2 regions of the Ureibacillus chungkukjangi genome follow, and region 2 is predicted to be linked to the other one. Evidence: riboswitches for the same ligand, from Rfam matches in the RefSeq annotation. Region 2 holds a riboswitch; the other holds the start of a gene.

Region 1 (9,899 bases), 960 kb from region 2:
TTACCCTCTCTACATCCTTCACATTGATGCTTCCTAAACTCAAGATGTGGGGAATATAAACAAACATCCCCATCTGGCTGCCATTTTTATGACCTTCTTTAAAGTATTCGTAAGTATCTACCGGTAAGGAAGAACACTCCTCATACGAAATAATATCGATGAGTTCCACTTCATCTTCTGGAATTTCAGAAGCTGGACCGTTATCCTTTTCCTTGCTATACAAAAATACTGCATTTTTATTTTCAAGCAAGCGTTCTGTAGGAATCTTGTAGAACATTAAGTCCTTTTTCACACTGCTTCCGATTGAATTCAACGCTTCGTAGATATAGTACGGATGCAGGGGCAATAAAAAAATGACGTCATTCCACAAACAATTTAGCTTAGGAACGCTTTTAGCTAATAGCTTCGGTCTGTCAGGATGATCAAAATACTTTTTCGCATAGTTTTCATAAAGTGTTGGTTCACTTAATTTCATTTCATTTAAAGAAATAAGATTTTCTCCCACCATGCTTTTAGGTACCATATGATAAACGTATTTCATCTCTCCACCCCGTCCATAATATTATTGGAAATGAATCCCACTTATTTACTTATCATAACCACCAAAAAGGAGAAAATATAGACTGAAATTCTTTGGGAAATTATGCTATAATTGAATTAACTTAAAGCTAGAAAAAAAGCAGCCACCTTCATATTAGAAAGGTGGCTGCTTCTTTAGTTTTATCCTGCCATTACTTCTTTTTCTTTAGTTCCATGAATTTGGCTTAAAATTAATGCACCAAACATTTGGATCACTGTTTTTACAATTACTTGACCTAAAATAGCTGCTGGTACCGCCTCCCATGGCAGGAACCCTGCACCGAGTGGACTTAAACCGACAATTACAAATACAACTGAATCAAAGAAGCCGCCAACAATCCCACTGTAAAATACTCGCCAAGCCATTGGAAGCTTTAGACGTGTATAGATTTCAGTATCTGCTGTTTCAGCGATTAAAAATGAAAGAGCTGAAGCAGCTACTATCATAAGAGTATCTCCTAGAGAATAGGAAACTATCGCAGATAAAAATAAAGCTGTAAAAATAAATAGGTATGTTTTCTTACGACCATATTTATTTTGAACAAGATCTCGGAAAATGAAGGTTGCTCCAACAAAAAGCGTCCCCATTGGAACGATAAACATCCCAAATTCTAATGGAGCAAATCGCGCTGTGACTACATTAGCAATCACAATTGATAATAAATAAAATAATATTCTCATGTCTATCTCCTTAAATTTAAATTTGCACATCAAAGCTAGACGCCTCTTTTATTACCCCAGATCAGCGTATGTAGCTGCGGCAAAACTCTAACATTCCGTAGTTCCTCATCTGCAACAACCTTATCAACTAATACCTCGTATTTTTCAAGTAAACGACTAACCAGCTTCTCATTGTCACTCTCTGAAATATCGTCGTTACCAACTTGAAGGTAAAAAGGGATTTCTGGGTATCTAAGGTGAATATCCTTTGCATATGCATAATCAACTTCGCTAAAGATGACGATTTTTAATGAAATATTTTGATTGCTATTTTTACTATTTAGCTTTTCAATTATTTCAGTTAGCATCGAATAGTTCGTTACCATCCCCGAACTAGGAGGCTTAGGTGAAATAGTTAATTCATCTACCTCATATAACCACTCTTGCCATTTACTCCCCTGTGTCTCGACACCAATTTTAATGTTATTTTCTTTCAATCTATTAACCAGACCCTCTAAATTTCGGAGAAGTACTGGATTGCCTCCTGAAATCGTTACAAAAGAAAAACCGTTTCCGCCAAGTCGTTTTAACTCAGCCCAAATTTCTTCAGCTGTTAGTTGAGAAATCAAATGCTTTCCACTACCATCCCATGTAAAGGCTGAATCACACCAGGAGCAGGAATAGTCACAGCCAGCCGTTCTTACAAACATCGTTTTCTGTCCAACAACCATCCCTTCACCTTGAATGGTCGGACCGAAAATCTCCATAACAGGAATTTTACTCAAGCTCCATCCACTCCCGTCTTGCCTCTGCATAGCTAGTTGGCGTTTCATATAAACGAACGAATTCCACACGAAGCCCGTTATAATCTTGAGTATTCAATAATGCCTCTGCCAGCTTCCCATATATCCAAACCACAATATTTTCTGCCGTTGTATTCATTAATGGGAGTGTTTCATTTAAGTAACGATGGTCTAAATCAATTTCAATTTGCTGCTTCCAGATTTCTTTGATATCACCGAAATCTATTACTAACCCACGTTCATCTGTATAGCCACTTATTCCTAAAACTGCACGATACGTATGGCCATGTAGGTTTTTACATTTACCTTCATAATTATGTAAGTGATGTGCTGCATCAAAGGTAAATTCTTTACTTACGAGAACTCGCTTTGAATGATACTTTAATTGATTTTTTTTGATATCCACATCAAGCTTCTGCAGCTGGTCGACAATTCGAAACTCTCTCATGCCTTAAGACCCTTTTTCAAGGTTAAATATTCATCTAATCCATTTTGACGCAATTTACAAGATGGACATTCACCACACCCATCTGCAATTACACCGTTGTAGCAAGTAAGGGTTCTTTCACGTACAAAATCAAGTGCTCCTAATTTATCAGCTAGCTCCCAGGTTTGTGCTTTGTTCAGCCACATAAGCGGTGTTTCAATCACGAAGGTGTCATCCATAGATAGATTCAGTGTTACGTTTAATGATTTTATAAAAATATCGCGACAATCAGGATAACCGCTGAAATCTGTTTCACAAACACCTGTAACGATATGCTTTGCTCCCACTTGACTTGCTAAAACTCCTGCGAAGGACATGAAAAGTAGATTTCTTCCAGGTACAAATGTAGATGGCAGCTCCCCATCCTCTCCATCTGCTACTTCAATGTCAGTTCTCGTTAATGCATTCGGTGCCAGCTGATTTAAAAGGGACATATCCAAAATATGATGCTTTACGTCAAGCTCCTTTGCAATCTCTTTTGCACATTCAATTTCAAGACAATGCCTTTGACCATAATCAAAAGTCACCGCTTCCACTTCAGCATAACGCTCCTTCGCCCAGAACAGACAAGTGGTACTATCCTGCCCACCACTAAATACTACAATTGCTTTACCTTGTTTCATCCTTAAAACTCCTTTAAACGAAAAAACAGCACTCTAAGAGAAATGCTGTTTCTTCTTAGTTTTTTTAAGAGGGTAGCTAAAACCTCTTCCTTCCAATATGAAGGATTATTTAGTTATCGATTATCGACTTTTTCTGGATTTAAATCATGATTCATTAAACGGTAATTCGCCATTTCTTCATACTTCGTGCCTGGCTTACCATAATTGCACCATGGATCAATCGAGATTCCTCCACGTGGCGTAAATTTACCCCAAACCTCAATATATCTTGGGTCTAGTAAGCTGATAAGATCATTCATAATAATGTTTACACAGTCTTCATGAAAATCACCATGGTTTCTAAAGCTAAATAAATACAGCTTTAATGATTTACTTTCTACAATTTTCTGATCCGGAATATATGAAATGTACATTGTCGCAAAATCAGGCTGACCCGTAATTGGACAAAGACTTGTAAACTCTGGGCAGTTAAATTTTACAAAATAATCACGGTTTGAATGCAGACTATCTACAGCCTCCAGAACCTCAGGAGCATAATCAGATGGATATTGCGTATTTTGGTTTCCTAATAATTTCAAATCATTTAAGCCTTCTTCATTTTTACGGCCAGACATAAAAAAACCTCCTAGAAAATGTATCCCAACACTTTCAAGAGAGGCTGTAGCAATGGCAATATAAAAAAATATGAAACAAGCAAATAAAAAAAGCCACGTCCTGTTATGGACATGGCGAATCGTCATGTTTCCATAGTTTTTTATAGAGGGTATCAGCTATGAACCTCTCCCGACTCGCTCGGGTAATTTATTCTTCATCATATTAAAGAAAATTTTGGAGGAAGTCAATACATTTTTCCAAATTTACTATTTTACAAGTGATCGAGAATTCCTTTTTTCACTCTCAATTAAATATTCAGCATTCATTTTAATCATTTCGATGTATTCTGCATCATTCAATTTGAGCTTATTTATGATCAAGGGGTTGAGTTTAATGGTTTCTACACTTCCGTTTACTTTGATTTCGTGAGTTTTCACATTGTATTGAACTCTCATATATAATTTTTCATTGTATGTAATATAAGCTGTCACTTCATTCTTCTCTATATCAATAACAGGGTATTCAATTTCGATTCCACTAGAAACAAAGAGTGTTTGACCTTGTTTCGATTTTCGTTTTTTGAAAAGCAAAATACACGCGATGACAAATCCCGATAGAGTTATTAAATTACAAGTTTTGCGCTTCATATTTCCTCCTTTTATTTTCTTTATTTGACACTTTAATAGTACCATAAATTTCCAATTCGCAAGTAATCTTTATTCAATTTTGATAGCAATTTTCATATTCATCTTTCATTAAAAGGCTTGTACAAGCGATGCCGGTTTCATCGTAAATATCAGTACTTACATCTAATTCAATACTATCTTCAGCATCTATATGATTTGATGATTCATGAGAAATCGAAATTGTCTCCTCATCAATCCAATACATAAAAAAGTTACTGCTAGCTTCACCATAATAGACAGTTTTAATTTGATCATTATCTTCATGATTAGTGATATTCACCCAGATTTTAACGCCACCAACAGCGCCTCCATAGTTTTGCAGATAAGCATTTGCAGTATATTTTTTTGTTGGCGAGCTCACAGGTTCTTTAAAAGTTTCCCCTATAAGCTGATCGAAGGTAAAAAAATAATTGAGATAAACGAAAATGCAAAAAAACATACCTATTCCTACTAATGAAGCAATTAAAAGCTTTTTAGGAAATCTATTTTTCTTAAAGAAGAAGATAATTAATCTAATAAAAAATATTAGTAACAACAACCCAGTGATGAAAAATATAAAAGATCCTAGTACATTTAGTTGTATAATCATAGCATTACCTCCTTATGAACTCCATTGAATTTCCTGAATAAATAATGCAAATAAGAAGCTACCAAAAATGACAAATAAAATTATTGAAATAATTAACAGCAGCCAGCAAAATGCTAAAAAAGCTTCATCAAAAATTTTCAAATTTTTCATAAAATCTCCTTAATTTCAGCTATATTTTATAAACGAATAAAATGGGATAAAGTTACAGATTGTGTAGTTTTTTGTTAAAACACTTGGCTAAGCTTAGTTGAACTTATACGTTTTAGCGAGTTTTATACCTTCTAATCCATAAAAAAGAAACCTATATAAGGTTTCTACTGTTTTGTGATATTAAGTGCAGCTACATAAGTTGCTCTGCTTTCTTCCCAGTTTCCTACTACTTCAACAATATAGTTTCCTCTTTCCTTGATCTCTTCAAATGAATTATAGGTTGCAATCACTTCTTCACTGTTCCACAACCTCAATTCGTAACTAGATGGTTCAATAGAAAATCGTACATCTATATGTTCGGTTAGGTTCACAGTGGTACCTTCTTCGATATTGACCATTTCGTATGGAGGTGCATGATCTGTTTGAACTTGAATCACCTCCCCTGTACTCTTCTTTATATAATGCCAAGAATAAGCTCCAGTATAAGTTTTTATAACCTCTTCCCCAATCATTATTATTAACGTTGGTGGTTTTTCTTCGTGTATATCAGATATGGCAGGAATTTTTGTCGATGCTATCTGAGCTGATTCGTCCATATTACATCCTATCAAGAAACATATCATTAACAGGCACACTATGATTTGGATTTTCATCAAAACCCTCCTTTTAAGATTAGATTGTTTTTTTTTAAAAATATTACAAAAGAAAGGACAAATTTACCGATTATTATCTCCAATTGTCCAAAACACCATTTTTTATAGCAAAAACTTTAACTATAAAATGTTCCCTAAATTTAACTTTAAATTGAACCAACCTCCTTTCTTTCCAAAGCCGCGAAAATAGATTATACTTGATTCAACATGTATTCCATAAGGAGGAATTTCCTATGACAGAGAACAACCAAAACGAAGCACCAAAAAAGAAAAGCCTGCAAGAGCTAGTAAAGCAGCAGCTTGAGAACAAAAAAAACAATGCGAACAATGGTAACGGGAAGAAGAAAACTGATCTTTCTGGCCAAAAAATGAAGAGCCAGCAGACTAAGAAGGCTAGCAATACTCGTAGAAAAATGGGTGTTTAATGAACGGGCAAAATCGTAAGGATGTAATACCTGGTATTACGGTAGATATTGTTTTAAAGAAGGATCAAAGAACTGGTACGCTTACACGAGGTATTATAAAAGATATTTTAACTAAATCGCCTAACCATCCTCACGGGATTAAAGTAAGGCTAACTGATGGGCAAATTGGACGGGTACAGCAAATTCATTCAACATAAAGATAAACAAAAGCATTCAAGAGCTACATCACTCTTGAATGCTTTTGTTTAATTACTGATCATATATAGAAGAGACTCATATAATCTAAATTCAGTTTACATAATAATATTATATATATATATTTTAACATCTTACATATTTTCGTTTAAAACCTAGGCGTCCTTTATCAAGATCCTTTTGAATTGATTCAGCTGAATTCACAATCGAACTTTTCTTGTTAGGACGTTTGATTTCAACTGAACCAATAGCATGAGCAATTTCAAGAGCCTTCTCGTGTTTTGGAATATATGAAATGCCTGCGGTATATACAAAATTATTCATTGAGGCTTTCGTTCTTTCTGGAGCATCATGAATTGTTTTTTCAATTTGGTCTAACATAATTGAGACTTTTTCTGGATCAAATTCATGATCTGGTCGATTCCCAAATAGCCAGCAATAACAGCTCCAGCCAGCCGACATTTTAAGCTCTTCCCCACTTGCAATCCATTTGTCAGCAACCTGCTGTGCAATACTTGCTTCTGCTAAAGTTACTGCAACTACATAATCCGATAGCATATAAAAATACGCACCATCAATCCAGCGCTCAAAATCTTCTTCAGTCATATACATTGGATCCGCTATAACCCCTGCAAAGTACATCGCATCGTAGTTTCCAGTAGCATATAATTGTTCTGCTAATGCTTGATCTATTTTTATTTTCTTAGCAATAGGCTTCATAGCTCCTGTTGCCACTCCAAAAATTGGTTCATGTGCTCCATTACTTATATACATCTTTTTCATGCGTTCTTTTCCAAGAGCCTCTAGCTCCTGCATAACCGTTTCGAAATTCATTTAGCTACACTCCCTCTCAATTTAAATAACAATTCACTTTAAACCCATTTAAAAAAGAGCTGCAAGGAGATACAACTCTTCGTTTTCAAGTACTTATTATAAGGATAGACTGGCACTAATCTAAATTGGTCGAAAGCTGCCAAATCACTCCGAATTTATCTTTAACTTGTCCATATGAAGGACTCCAAGGTGTTTCTTGTAAAGGCATAAGCACTTCTCCACCGACTAGTAACTTTCCATAGACCTCTCTCGACTTTTCTACGTCATCAAAAAGGATCGCTATATCTACCTGTGAGCCAGTTTGATATGGTTGGCCCGGGAATATATCAGAAAGCATAAGAAATGTATTATTAATTCTCAATTGTGCGTGGATTACACGGTCTTTTGCTTCTTCAGGAAGTGGAAATTCCGGATTTTCAGGTAATTCTCCGTAGGTTTGAACCCCTAAATTCTCAGCCTGTAACGCATCTTCATAAAATTTTACCGCTTCTTTACCGTTGCCATTCATTCTTATATAAGCATGTATACCTAAAGTCATCAAATACACCTCTTTTGTAGTTTGTGGTTTAAAACATTTATTTCAAATATTGCTACTTCTTACATGTAGATTACCATAAATATCATGCCCACTTTCAATTTATTTAACGATTTTTATAAAAAAATGTATAACAATTGATGTGTGAGCTATACTATTAAAGATTTCACTTCGACTCCAACGAATTGGGAGGGTTAACCCGATGGATGGGATTCATTGTTTTCATTGAAGAACATTTTCTGAACAGCTAAAGCGGTTTTCTTAGGTTAAAATCTTAAGAATCAATGCGAAAAGCGAGGCAGCGTATCGTGGATAACTTAATGCAAGTGTAATCAAAACCCGGAATTTATTCCGGGTTTTTAATTATGCCAATTTTTGGACTCTCTAATTACAGCAGCTTTCTTGGCTAACTATATTCACACTACAAACTCCAGTTTCAGGAAGCTCAAGTTCCACTTTTTTTGATGCTTCAATATCACCTCTTAAATAGGAAACAATTGAACGAACTTGTTCATAGCCTGTTGCCATTAAAAATGTTGGTGCTCGGCCATAGCTTTTCATACCTACAATATAAAAGTTCTTTTCCGGTTGTCTTAAGATTGCTTCACCATGTGGTCTTACTGTACCGCAGCTATGAAGATTTGGATCGATTAAAGGAGACAGCGCCTCAACACTTTCAGTTGATGAGTCAACACTTAATCTGATTTCACTCAAAAATGAGAAGTCAGGTCGGCTACCCGTGTTCGTTATAATTTCATCAATTTCTGAAATAGCAAATTCTTCACCGAAATATTCCCCTCTTAGCTCAATCCCGTTACTTTTCCGAGCTAGCTGATTTATCATGAATGGTGTATAGACCTTCACTTTACCACTCTCAACTAACTGATGAATTCGAATTCCAAGCTCACCCCTTGCTTTAAGGGCATCTTTTTCCTTCCCACCATACACATTTTCGACATTCAGCTTTCTCATCACCCAATAAATTTCCACGTTTTCGCCTAAAGTAGAAAGTTCAAGAATTGTATTAATCGCGGAATGACCGCCTCCAATCACTGCAACTTTTTTCCCAATATAACGCTTACGTTGTTTCCCAGATACATCTGGTATGCCATAGAAAATTCGATCTTCAAGCTCTCTTTCTTCAGTAGTCCAAATATTATCAGCATTTACTGGATTAGGCTGTGCCCATGTACCTGTTGCATCAATAACAGCTTTTGCCTCTATTCTTTCTGTAACACCCTGCTGCTCAACATAAATAACAAAAGAACTTTGCTCTCTCCCCGAATTTTTCATCTTATCTAGACTCTTTTTGCTTACAGATAAAACTTTTGCATTCAGCTGAAGATTCTTTTTAATTTGAGGTAAGCTTGCTAATGGCTCTAAATAGTTTTCTACAAGCTCTTTTCCCGTTGGAAGCTCTTCAGCTTGTGGCTCCATCCAACCACTTTCTTTCAGTAATTTTCTCGCTATCTTATCAATATTATACTGCCAAGGAGAAAACAGTCGAACATGAGCCCACTCAAGAATATTGTGGCCTACTCTACTGCCTGATTCTAAAACAATGAAATTTTGTTGCTTATCAGCTAAATGAGCAGCAGCTGCTAAACCTACCGGACCGGCGCCGATAATTGCTATTGGTAAGTGGTTATTTTTATTTAATTCAGAGTTCATCATATTTTTCTTTTCATTCACTGCCCCACAAAAGCTATTTTCAACTCCACTACCTTTTACACAATTACTCATTACATAACCTCCCAATTTAAAATTAGTTGCATAATACAAGTATTTTTTATAAATAAAAGCAAGATTTCTCTTGCCTAATACAAAGGTTTACAACATACAGAGGATTTTGACATAGCTTCGTTTAATAAATTAAGTGAACGAATAACTGTTTCCCGTTCAAATTCATTCATATGAGAAAAGACCTCTTCTAAATAGGTATTCATAGAGTGATCAATATTGGCTGCTACAAATTTACCTTGCACTGTTAAACTTAAAATCGAAACACGTTTATCATGTGGTGAAGGTGTTTTCTTTACTAGATCCATTTGGACTAAGGTTTGTATTTGTCTGCTAAATGTAGTTA
Region 2 (9,899 bases):
TGAAATTTTAAGTGTAAATAGTAGGGTGCCGCTTATGTTAAATACCCAATTTTAACGAGTTGCATATGATAGAAGGGGTAGTTAATAGAAAAGACTAAAAATTATATATTGTCTTTTATAAAAGAACGAAGTATAATAAAAATCGCTATAAACGTTGATATAACAGTGTTTAGTTGTATTTTTGGAATGTACATTTGTTTGTGTAGATAAGAGTTTTGAAAATTTGAAAAATGAAAGTTAAATAGACAAAAAAGCTTTTTTAACATCAAGGGAGGGTGCGACATGAAAAAAATTATTGTCACGGGTGCTTTAGGACAAATTGGGTCAGAACTGACTGTGAAATTGCGTGATATATATGGTGAGGATAATGTCCTAGCTACAGATATTCGTAAACCAGAAGACATTTGTGGACCGTTTGAATTATTGGATGTAACGGACGCGAAGAAAATGTATGAGCTATCGAAGGATTTTGAGGCAGATACAATGATTCATATGGCTGCGTTATTATCAGCAACAGCCGAAAAGAATCCACTATTTGCATGGAATTTGAATATGGGTGGGTTAATGAACGCACTTGAAGTGTCACGTGAGTTAGATTTACAGTTCTTTACGCCAAGCTCAATCGGTGCATTTGGTCCATCAACACCTAAGGACAACACACCTCAAGATACGCTGCAACGTCCAACTACGATGTATGGTGTCAACAAGGTAGCGGGAGAGCTATTATGTGATTACTATTTTAATCGTTTTGGCGTAGATACGCGCGGCGTCCGTTTCCCAGGGTTAATTTCATATGCTACCCCTCCTGGTGGTGGTACTACGGATTATGCAGTAGATATTTATTATAAAGCGGTAGAGCAAGGGCGTTACACATCATATATTGCAGAGGGAACTTACATGGATATGATGTATATGCCGGATGCCCTGCAAGCAATTGTGAATTTAATGGAGGCAGATGGCTCGAAATTGAAGCATCGAAATGCCTTTAATATTTCAGCAATGAGCTTTGAGCCTTCGCAAATCGCGGCTGAAATTAAAAAGCACATCCCATCCTTTAAAATGGATTACACCGTAGACCCTGTCCGCCAAGCAATTGCAGACAGCTGGCCAAACGCCATCGACTCTTCAGCAGCAGTAGAAGAGTGGGGCTTCAAAGCAGACTTCGATTTAGAAAAAATGACAATCGATATGCTAGAAAAATTAAAAGTAAAATTAAATCAAAAAGCCATTTCATAAATAAAAGTGTGAGACTTAGTTAGAAAAAAAACTAGGTCACACACTTTTTTGAATTTGAGATTGAGGGAGCTTGGATTCCGACAGTTTGGACAGGAATTCCGACAGTTTCAGCGTGAATACTGATACTTTTGAGGATAATTCCGACACTTCACTCCAAAATCCCGACAACTCAGAATTAGCCTTACACTAAATCCAATATTTTAAATTCCAACTTCATTTGCAGCCAACTTAGAGGCTTTAACTAATTCCTCAATCGCCTCCCAATCCTCGGCAACTAGGCTATCAACAATTTTACTTCCGACAATCACACCGCTGCAAAACGAGCCAAAGTCTTTTACGTGAGTTGCTGTTGAAATCCCAAAGCCAGCTAACACAGGAGTGTCAGTGTAGGATTGAATTTTTTTAAAATGCGCCTCTAGTTCATTAGCAAAGCTTGAACGTGCACCAGTAATACCATTTACAGTAACTGCGTAGATAAAGCCTTCACTTGCTTTCGTTAAACGTTCCATGCGTTCGGGTGTGCTAGTTAAAGAAACGAGCTGTACAAGAGAAATTTCAGCAGCAGTTAGGGCAGGATGGACGACTTCACTTTCCTCTAAGGGCATGTCTGGGATTATTAAACCACGAATACCTGCCACACTCGCGTCAGCAGCAAACTGTTCCACGCCATAAGCTAAAATCGGATTTAAATAAGTCATGGCAACAAGTGGAACTGTGATTTCATCTGCAAAGCTAGTTAGGGTTTCAATTACTTTGCGTAAAGTAGTACCGCTTGCTAAAGCACGTTCGCCAGCTCTTTCAATAGTTGGACCATCTGCGACAGGATCAGTAAATGGTATGCCAACCTCGATTGCAGTCACACCAAGCTCTTGAAGTCTCAGAATGATCGGCTTTAATTTCTCTAAGCCGCCATCACCAGCCATAATATATGGAATAAATGCCTTATCACCTGAAGCCGTAACCGATAAAATTGCATCCTTTAATTGACTCATGCTAGGTCACCTCCAAGTGCTTCTGAAATTGTGTGGACATCTTTGTCACCGCGGCCAGATAAGCAAATGACTAAGATATCATCTGGAGCCATTGTTTTTACTAGCTTTGAAGCATAATAGACGGCATGGGCACTCTCAAGAGCAGGAAGAATACCTTCAGTTCGGCAAAGTAGCTTCAAGCCTTCAAGTGCTTCTTCATCAGTAACGTTGCCATAGGTTGCGCGACCAATATCATGCAGATGACAGTGCTCCGGACCGACACCTGGATAATCTAGCCCGGCAGAAATGGAATGGGCTTCTTGTACAAAGCCATCTTCATCCTGTAATAGATACATAAAAGCCCCATGTAATACACCAGTTTGCCCACTGTAAATAGCGGCGGCATGTTTACCCGTCTCAATGCCCTTACCCGCAGCCTCTACCCCATGCAATGCAACATCTTTATCTTCAACAAATGGGTAGAACATACCAATCGAGTTACTTCCTCCACCAATACACGCAACGATGGCATCTGGTAAGCGATTTTCAGTCTCTAAAATTTGAGCACGTGTTTCATCACCAATGACACGCTGGAAATCACGAACAATCGTAGGGAAGGGGTGAGGGCCCATTGCGGATCCTAAAATATAATGCGTATCATCTATATTTGTTACCCAGTGACGTAAGGCTTCGTTTACAGCATCCTTTAAAGTAGCAGAGCCTTTTTCCACTGCAACCACTTTTGTTCCAAGAAGCTCCATGCGAAAAACGTTTAGAGCCTGGCGTTTTACATCCTCAGCACCCATGTAAACGATACATTCTAGATTGAGAAGCGCACAGGCTGTCGCAGTGGCAACACCGTGCTGACCAGCCCCAGTCTCAGCAACGATTTTTTTCTTCCCCATTCGCTTGGCAAGGAGTGCTTGCCCTAAAGCATTATTGATTTTATGTGCACCTGTATGGTTCAGATCTTCACGTTTTAAATAGATTTTTGCTCCGCCACATTCCTTTGTTAAACGTTCAGCAAAATAAAGAGGTGTTTCTCGGCCGACATAATTTTTTAAGTAGTAGTGAAGCTCTTCCTGAAAGGCTTCATCATTCTTTACCTTGTCATAGGCCTCATCTAATTCTTGTAAAGCGGTCATTAATGTTTCTGGAACAAATTGTCCACCGAAACGACCGAAACGTCCTTTTACTCCAGTTGTCATCCCAATTCACTCCTTAACGCCTGCTTTAAAAGCGGGTCGCATTTTTATTTCAATACACTTGTAGTTGTTGCTGTTTCTATAAATCGTTTAATTAAATCGCTATCCTTGCTCCCATCCTTCTCAACACCGCTTGAGACATCAACGCCGAAAGGTTCCACTTGGGAGATGGCACGACTGACGTTCTCGCTATTAAGTCCACCTGCTAAGATGACACGGTTCTTAGGGATCGAAAGTTCATCTAGTAACGACCAATCAAACACATGACCACTTCCACCTGCATAATTTGTACCTGGTGCATCAAATAGGTAGTAATCGACATCATAGTGACTCGCTTTTTCAACGTCCTCGTAGCTACGAATAGAAATAGCCTTGATAGCAGGGTAGCCTAGATTATTGATAAATGAAGGACCCTCGCATCCGTGATATTGAATGTAATCTAGTCCGACAGCTTCGACTGCATTGTGAACCTCTTCTTCAGCTGGATTCACGAAAACACCAACTTTTTGTACATGGGAGGGAATCAGCTTAGCCAGCTTACTAGCTCGTTCAATAGAAATTTGACGCTTACTTTTTGCGAACATAAATCCTATCCAAGTAGCACCAGCGTCTACAGCTGCCTGAAGATGTTTCTCTTCCATAAGTCCACAAATTTTCACCTTCACCATATTACTTCACTTCCTTTAGAAGCGAGGGAAGGGGAACCTGCAATGCAGTGAGAGCTTCCTCTACGTTTCCGCTTACCATAAGGGATTCCCCAACTAAAACACCCTGTGCACCAGCTTTAGCAACGCGCTGTGCATCGGTAGCAGTCCAAATGCCACTTTCGCTGATAAAGGCAATATCCTCATGTTCGTTGATGATATTTGCCAATTTTTCAGTTTGAGCTAAATCTAAGTGGAAGGTTTTTAAATCGCGATTATTCACGCCGATAATTTTAGGTCGAATGGCTAACGCACGACCCACTTCCTTTTCGTTGTGCACTTCAACTAAAACATCCAGTCCTAATACACTTGCGTAGGTGTAAAATGCATTTAATTTTTCATCTGATAAAGCAGCAACAATCAGTAAAATTACAGAGGCACCAGCTGCCTTTGCATAATCGATTTGCACCTCGTGAATAATGAAATCTTTATTTAAAACCGGGATGTCCACATTATTAGCGACGTCCACTAAATCCTGATAGGAGCCCTTGAAAAATTTATCTTCTGTTAAAACTGAGATACAGGCTGCACCAGCTTGCTCATATTTTTTAGCCTGCTCTATAGGGCTTGCTCCTTCGTTAATAAGCCCCTTAGAAGGAGAGGCGCGTTTCATTTCCGAGATTACTTGTAATGTGTCGGCTTTTTGTAAAACTTCATATAAAGAAGGGCGCGATTTTGGCTCCACCGAGAAAAAGGGCGAATTCTCTAAAAGAGAAGGAATGAGTGTGGCTTTATGGTCTAAAATTCTTTGCAAAATAGTCATTGCACTGCACGCTCCTTTAAATAGCTTTGACTGTATTCAACTACTGACTCTAATTTAGCTAATGCTTTCCCAGTTAAAATACTATCTCGGGCTAATTCAATGCCATCTAAAACAGAACTCACCTTACCGTTTGCAAATAAGGCTAAGCCGGTGTTCAATAAAACGGCATCAAAATAGGCACTCTGTTTCCCATTCAATAACTCTCTTAAAATAATCGCATTTTCTTCAGGTGTACCGCCGCGTAATGCAGTTACTGGGGCAGGGGCTATGCCTAGCTCTTCAATATCGATATTTAGTGATTTAACCTCGCCATTTTCAAGAAGGGCAAGAGTATTGTCAGAATCAAGAGAAGCTTCATCCATCCCTTGAGTACCAGAAACCACTATTGCTCGTTTGCGCCCTAAAAGCTTAAGTACCCTCGCATAATCGTGAACGAATTCAGGTCGATTAATCCCAACAAGCTGAGTTGTTAAATTAGCCGGGTTTGTTAAAGGTCCAACTAGATTAAAAATAGTAGGTTTTCCAATTGAACGGCGTACCTCACCAATACGTTTAAGCTTTGGATGAACGTTTGGAGCGTGAAGGAAGGTGATGCCTGTTTTATTTAATAAATCGATCGAATCCTCCATCGTAAAATCTGTATAAATCCCAAGAGCCTGTAAAACATCGGAGCTTCCAGAAGCACTGGAAATTTTACGGTTACCATGCTTAACAACGGACACGTCATTCGCTGCTATTACAAAGGCGGATGTTGTACTAATATTGAAGCTCTGTAGACCGTCGCCACCCGTGCCGCAATTATCAAGATAGTTGCCAGCAGCGAGATTGAGGGAAAGTGCATAGGATTTCATAACCGTTGCAAGAGCTGCAATTTCTTCAGTAGTCTCTTTTTTATTGCTTAAAGCAATTAAAAATTCGGCAATCGCTTCTTTTGGCGTTTTCTCATTAAAAATTAATTCTGCGGCTTGAAGCATTTCGTCGTAGGATAAGCTCTGATTTTCCTTTACCTGACTTGTGAAAGAGTAGATTGTCATTTTGTTTCATCCTCCTAAAAATTTGGAATTAGCAGGCTAGAATTGGACAATAAAAAAGTCCTCTACAAAAGGAAATCCCTTTCGTAGAGGACGATCGATACCGCGTTGCCACCTCTGTTGAAGTACTTGCATACTTCCACTTGGCGTGTTTTTACATAGAGAGCGAACCAAATAATGTAAAAACACTTCCTTGTAACGTAGGAAATACGTCAGCTAACAAATGCTAGCTACTCTCATAAGGCCCATTCACGATTTCGCCCGCACTAGTTTCCACCAACCACTAGCTCTCTAAAGCGCTCTAAAACCGCTACTATTCTTATTCATCAATTTGTCTCTGCTATTCTCATCTAAGCTCTGCTTTGCTCAAACGGTGGTCGCGCTCTCGCAACCTGCTACCGTATCCGAACAATTAATTAAATAGAATTGTAGAGGTAATCGATTGCTTTGTCAATGTTTTCTGACAAATAGACAAAATAAAAAACGAGAGCAAAGAAGCAGGCTGTTATTATAGGAAACTCTCCTTATAATAATCGATGCTTTTCGCTCTCGGTTTTATCATTAAATCAAATCTTTAAAGTTTAATCGTTTATTTAATAGATGCATAATTGGCACACCAATTGCTAGCACGGCGAATTCACCGATTGCACAAGTTAACCATGTCCAAAGGAAAGGTAGCTCTAATGCAAGGTTTAGCTCGAATGCGATGATAAACATTGTAAACGTAAATAGGAACGTGTTAATGATTAGTCGCAGCATGATATTTTTTACAAACTTACAAATCAAGATAAAGATTGCAAGTGTAATAATTGAGTGACCTACACCGAACACTAAATCGTAAACGCCTAGTGGTGAGAAAAGGTTGGCGATAAATACGCCAAGAATAATCCCAATAGAAAAGCGTGGGTTAAACGCTACTAGGTGATTAAACATTTCAGAAACTCGGAATTGAATTTCCGTAAATCCAAATGGTGCAACTAACATGGTAACAGCAATATAAAGAGCTGCAATAATCCCTGTCGTTGCTAAAAATTTTACTTTCATCTATATCATTTCTCCTTAGTTTTTTTTCGTGGGAGGTTCTCGAACCACGTGAAAAGAGCACAGAGAGATATAATATTATAGTTTTGTATAAATGTCAAATTAACATGAGGAAAAAGGGGGAACTGACAAGAACTGAGAATTGTCGAAAAAATGTCACAGGATTTTTGTTTTATTGAAATAATAAAATTAACGGTTAAAAGGTGTACTTTAGCGGTTTAAAGCGACAAATTACTTTGTTGGAAGAAGTATTTGATGAATGTAGAATTCAGAACATTCTAAATGTTATTGACTATTAAAATGGTTCGCTGTAATATAATCGACAAACTATAATTTTTTGAATAATGAAAAATAGAATAGGATATTTATTCAAAAAGAGTCAGGTTAGATACAGAGAAGAATTAGGGGGAAATATCATGAAAAATAGTACGAAAAAGCTTTCGTTCTTATTAGCTGGATTGGGGCTTTTATTGGCAGCTTGTGGTAGTAGCGAAACATCTACTGATTCCACAGCAGATTCTAGTACTGGAACAAGCGAAGAAGGAAAAACATTTAAAGTAGGAATCACACAAATTGTGGAGCATCCATCATTAGATGCAGCCACGGAAGGTTTCAAAGCAGCATTAGAAGAGGCTGGCTTAAATGTAGAATTTGTTGAAGAGAACGCACAAAACGATCAAAGCATGAACATGACAATTGCTCAAAACTTAGTAAATGAAGGCGTAGATTTAATTTTCGCGAATTCAACACCTTCAGCTCAAGCCGTTAAAGGGGCAACTTCAGATATTCCTCTTATTTTCACATCGGTGACAGATGCAGTAGGCTCCGAGTTAATCGAGTCAATGGAAGCACCAGGAGGAAATGTAACAGGTACAATCGATTTACACCCTGATACAATTGCAAACACTGTAGCCTTTTTAAAGGATGAATTAGGTGCGAAAAAAGTAGGGACAGTTTACAACACGGGTGAACAAAACTCTGTAGCACAAATTGAACAAGTAAAAACTTTATTAGGAGAAGCTGGTATCGAATTAGAGGAAGCAGCCGTTTCTACTTCAGCTGAGGTGAAACAAGCAACTGAATCACTAATCGGTAAGGTTGATTCTCTATATATTATCACTGATAACACAGTAGTATCAGCACTAGAATCCGTTGTCGATGTGGCAAATGCTAACGAGCTTCCACTAATGGTGGGTGAGTTAGATTCTGTAGAACGTGGCGGGTTAGGTGCTTATGGCTTCGAGTACTATGATATCGGTTTTGAAGCGGGACAAATGGCAGTGAAAATCCTTAATGGAGAAGCAACTCCTTCAGAAATTCCAGCTGCTTACCCAGCTAACTTAAAATTACTTATCAATAAAGGAACTGCTGAAGGCTTAGGTCTTGAAATTCAAGAGTCTTGGAATGCAGAAATCTACGAATAAATAAAAAGTAAATTAGGAGATGATTCAATATGTTTACAGCATTGTTCGGTTCGGTTGAGCAAGGAATCATCTATGCAATTATGGCACTCGGAGTGTATCTAACATTCCGGGTGTTAGATTTTCCGGATTTAACGGTCGATGGAAGCTTCGTAACCGGGGCAGCTACTGCAGCAATGATGATTGCGCTCGGCTACCACCCGATACTAGCTACATTATTGGCAATAGTTGCTGGATTTATTGCAGGATGTATGACAGGTCTTCTACACACAAAAGGAAAGATAAATCCATTACTGTCAGGGATTTTAATGATGATTGCTTTGTATTCCATCAATCTTCGTATTATGGGATTATCTGCAGAAAATGCAATTGTGAAACCTAATATTCCATTGATGAACGCTGATACAATTTTTTCACAGTTTCAAGTGTTTTGGAGTAATTTGGGGATCGATGCTGCTCTAACAAGCTTTATCAAGAATACGTTAGGGATTAGTCCAGCACCATCCACTTGGGGGACCATTTTAGTAGTGTTAATCATTACACTTATCATCAAGTTTATTGCAGATTGGTTCTTAAAAACGGAGGTAGGATTGGCGATTCGTGCAACAGGCGACAATAAGAGAATGATTCGCAGCTTTTCTGCTAACACGGATGGTTTAATCGTATTAGGGCTAGGTCTTTCAAATGCCCTAGTTGCATTTTCTGGAGCTTTAATCGCTCAATATGCAAAATTTGCCGATGCCAACATGGGAATTGGGATGATAGTAATCGGTCTTGCCTCGGTAATTATCGGAGAAGCCATTTTCGGCACAAAGACGATTTTCCGCACGACGCTAGCAGTTGTTGCAGGGGCAATTATTTATCGAATTATTTATGCGGTCGCTTTACGTATCGATTGGTTAGATACATCCGACATGAAGCTAATTACCGCGATTATTGTAATTTTGGCATTAGTCATTCCACAGCTAGTAGATAAGCGTCGCGAGAAGAAACGTAAAGAGAAAAGACAGATGGAACGACTAGAGCAGCATAGAGAAATAACGCGACTGCAGGGAGGGAAGAACCTTGCTTAAATTAGAGGGCATAAATAAGATTTTTAATGAAGCAACACCTGATGAAAAAATCGCCTTGGATAATATTAATCTACATTTAGCACCAGGCGATTTTGTAACAATCATCGGAAGTAACGGTGCCGGAAAGTCCACGATGATGAATATGATTTCCGGAGCACTAACACCTGACTTTGGCGCAGTAACGATTGACGGCAAAGAGGTAACGAGATTACCCGAATACAAACGTTCTCAGTTTATCGGGCGTGTCTTCCAGGATCCTATGGCAGGAACGGCTCCATCAATGACGATTGAGGAGAATCTGGCTATTGCCTATTCACGTAATGCAAAAAGAGGGTTACGTATCGGTGTAAGCCGTGGACGTCGTGATTTCTTCCGAACATCCTTGGAAAAATTGGGTCTAGGGCTTGAAGATCGATTTAATGCAAAAGTCGGCATGTTGTCTGGTGGAGAACGC

What was found. Region 2 has a riboswitch for preQ1 ahead of LG296_RS04020 (QueT transporter family protein). Riboswitches for the same ligand answer to the same signal wherever they lie in the genome.
Region 1: another riboswitch for preQ1. It lies ahead of queF (preQ(1) synthase); the one in region 2 lies ahead of LG296_RS04020 (QueT transporter family protein).

The regions. Positions count from the first base shown of each region.
Region 1 is NZ_CP085009.1:1,726,665-1,736,563, reverse strand. It holds gene LG296_RS08570 (group-specific protein) at 1-541, opposite strand, end outside; gene LG296_RS08565 (VUT family protein) at 721-1,260, opposite strand; gene queE (7-carboxy-7-deazaguanine synthase QueE) at 1,296-2,024, opposite strand; gene queD (6-carboxytetrahydropterin synthase QueD) at 2,017-2,490, opposite strand; gene queC (7-cyano-7-deazaguanine synthase QueC) at 2,487-3,152, opposite strand; gene queF (preQ(1) synthase) at 3,266-3,766, opposite strand; PreQ1 riboswitch class I at 3,893-3,939, opposite strand; gene LG296_RS08540 (hypothetical protein) at 4,013-4,393, opposite strand; gene LG296_RS08535 (DUF5412 family protein) at 4,467-5,021, opposite strand; gene LG296_RS08530 (hypothetical protein) at 5,336-5,824, opposite strand; gene LG296_RS08525 (hypothetical protein) at 6,058-6,249, shown strand; gene LG296_RS08520 (YwbE family protein) at 6,249-6,446, shown strand; gene LG296_RS08515 (DNA alkylation repair protein) at 6,571-7,278, opposite strand; gene LG296_RS08510 (VOC family protein) at 7,394-7,816, opposite strand; gene LG296_RS08505 (NAD(P)-binding domain-containing protein) at 8,198-9,556, opposite strand; gene LG296_RS08500 (MarR family winged helix-turn-helix transcriptional regulator) at 9,631-9,899, opposite strand, start outside.
Region 2 is NZ_CP085009.1:771,528-781,426, forward strand. It holds gene LG296_RS03990 (L-threonine 3-dehydrogenase) at 283-1,236, shown strand; gene trpA (tryptophan synthase subunit alpha) at 1,437-2,228, opposite strand; gene trpB (tryptophan synthase subunit beta) at 2,225-3,415, opposite strand; gene LG296_RS04005 (phosphoribosylanthranilate isomerase) at 3,460-4,080, opposite strand; gene trpC (indole-3-glycerol phosphate synthase TrpC) at 4,082-4,879, opposite strand; gene trpD (anthranilate phosphoribosyltransferase) at 4,876-5,913, opposite strand; T-box leader at 5,997-6,246, opposite strand; gene LG296_RS04020 (QueT transporter family protein) at 6,472-6,954, opposite strand; PreQ1 riboswitch class I at 6,964-7,008, opposite strand; gene LG296_RS04025 (ABC transporter substrate-binding protein) at 7,368-8,375, shown strand; gene LG296_RS04030 (ABC transporter permease) at 8,405-9,445, shown strand; gene LG296_RS04035 (ABC transporter ATP-binding protein) at 9,438-9,899, shown strand, end outside.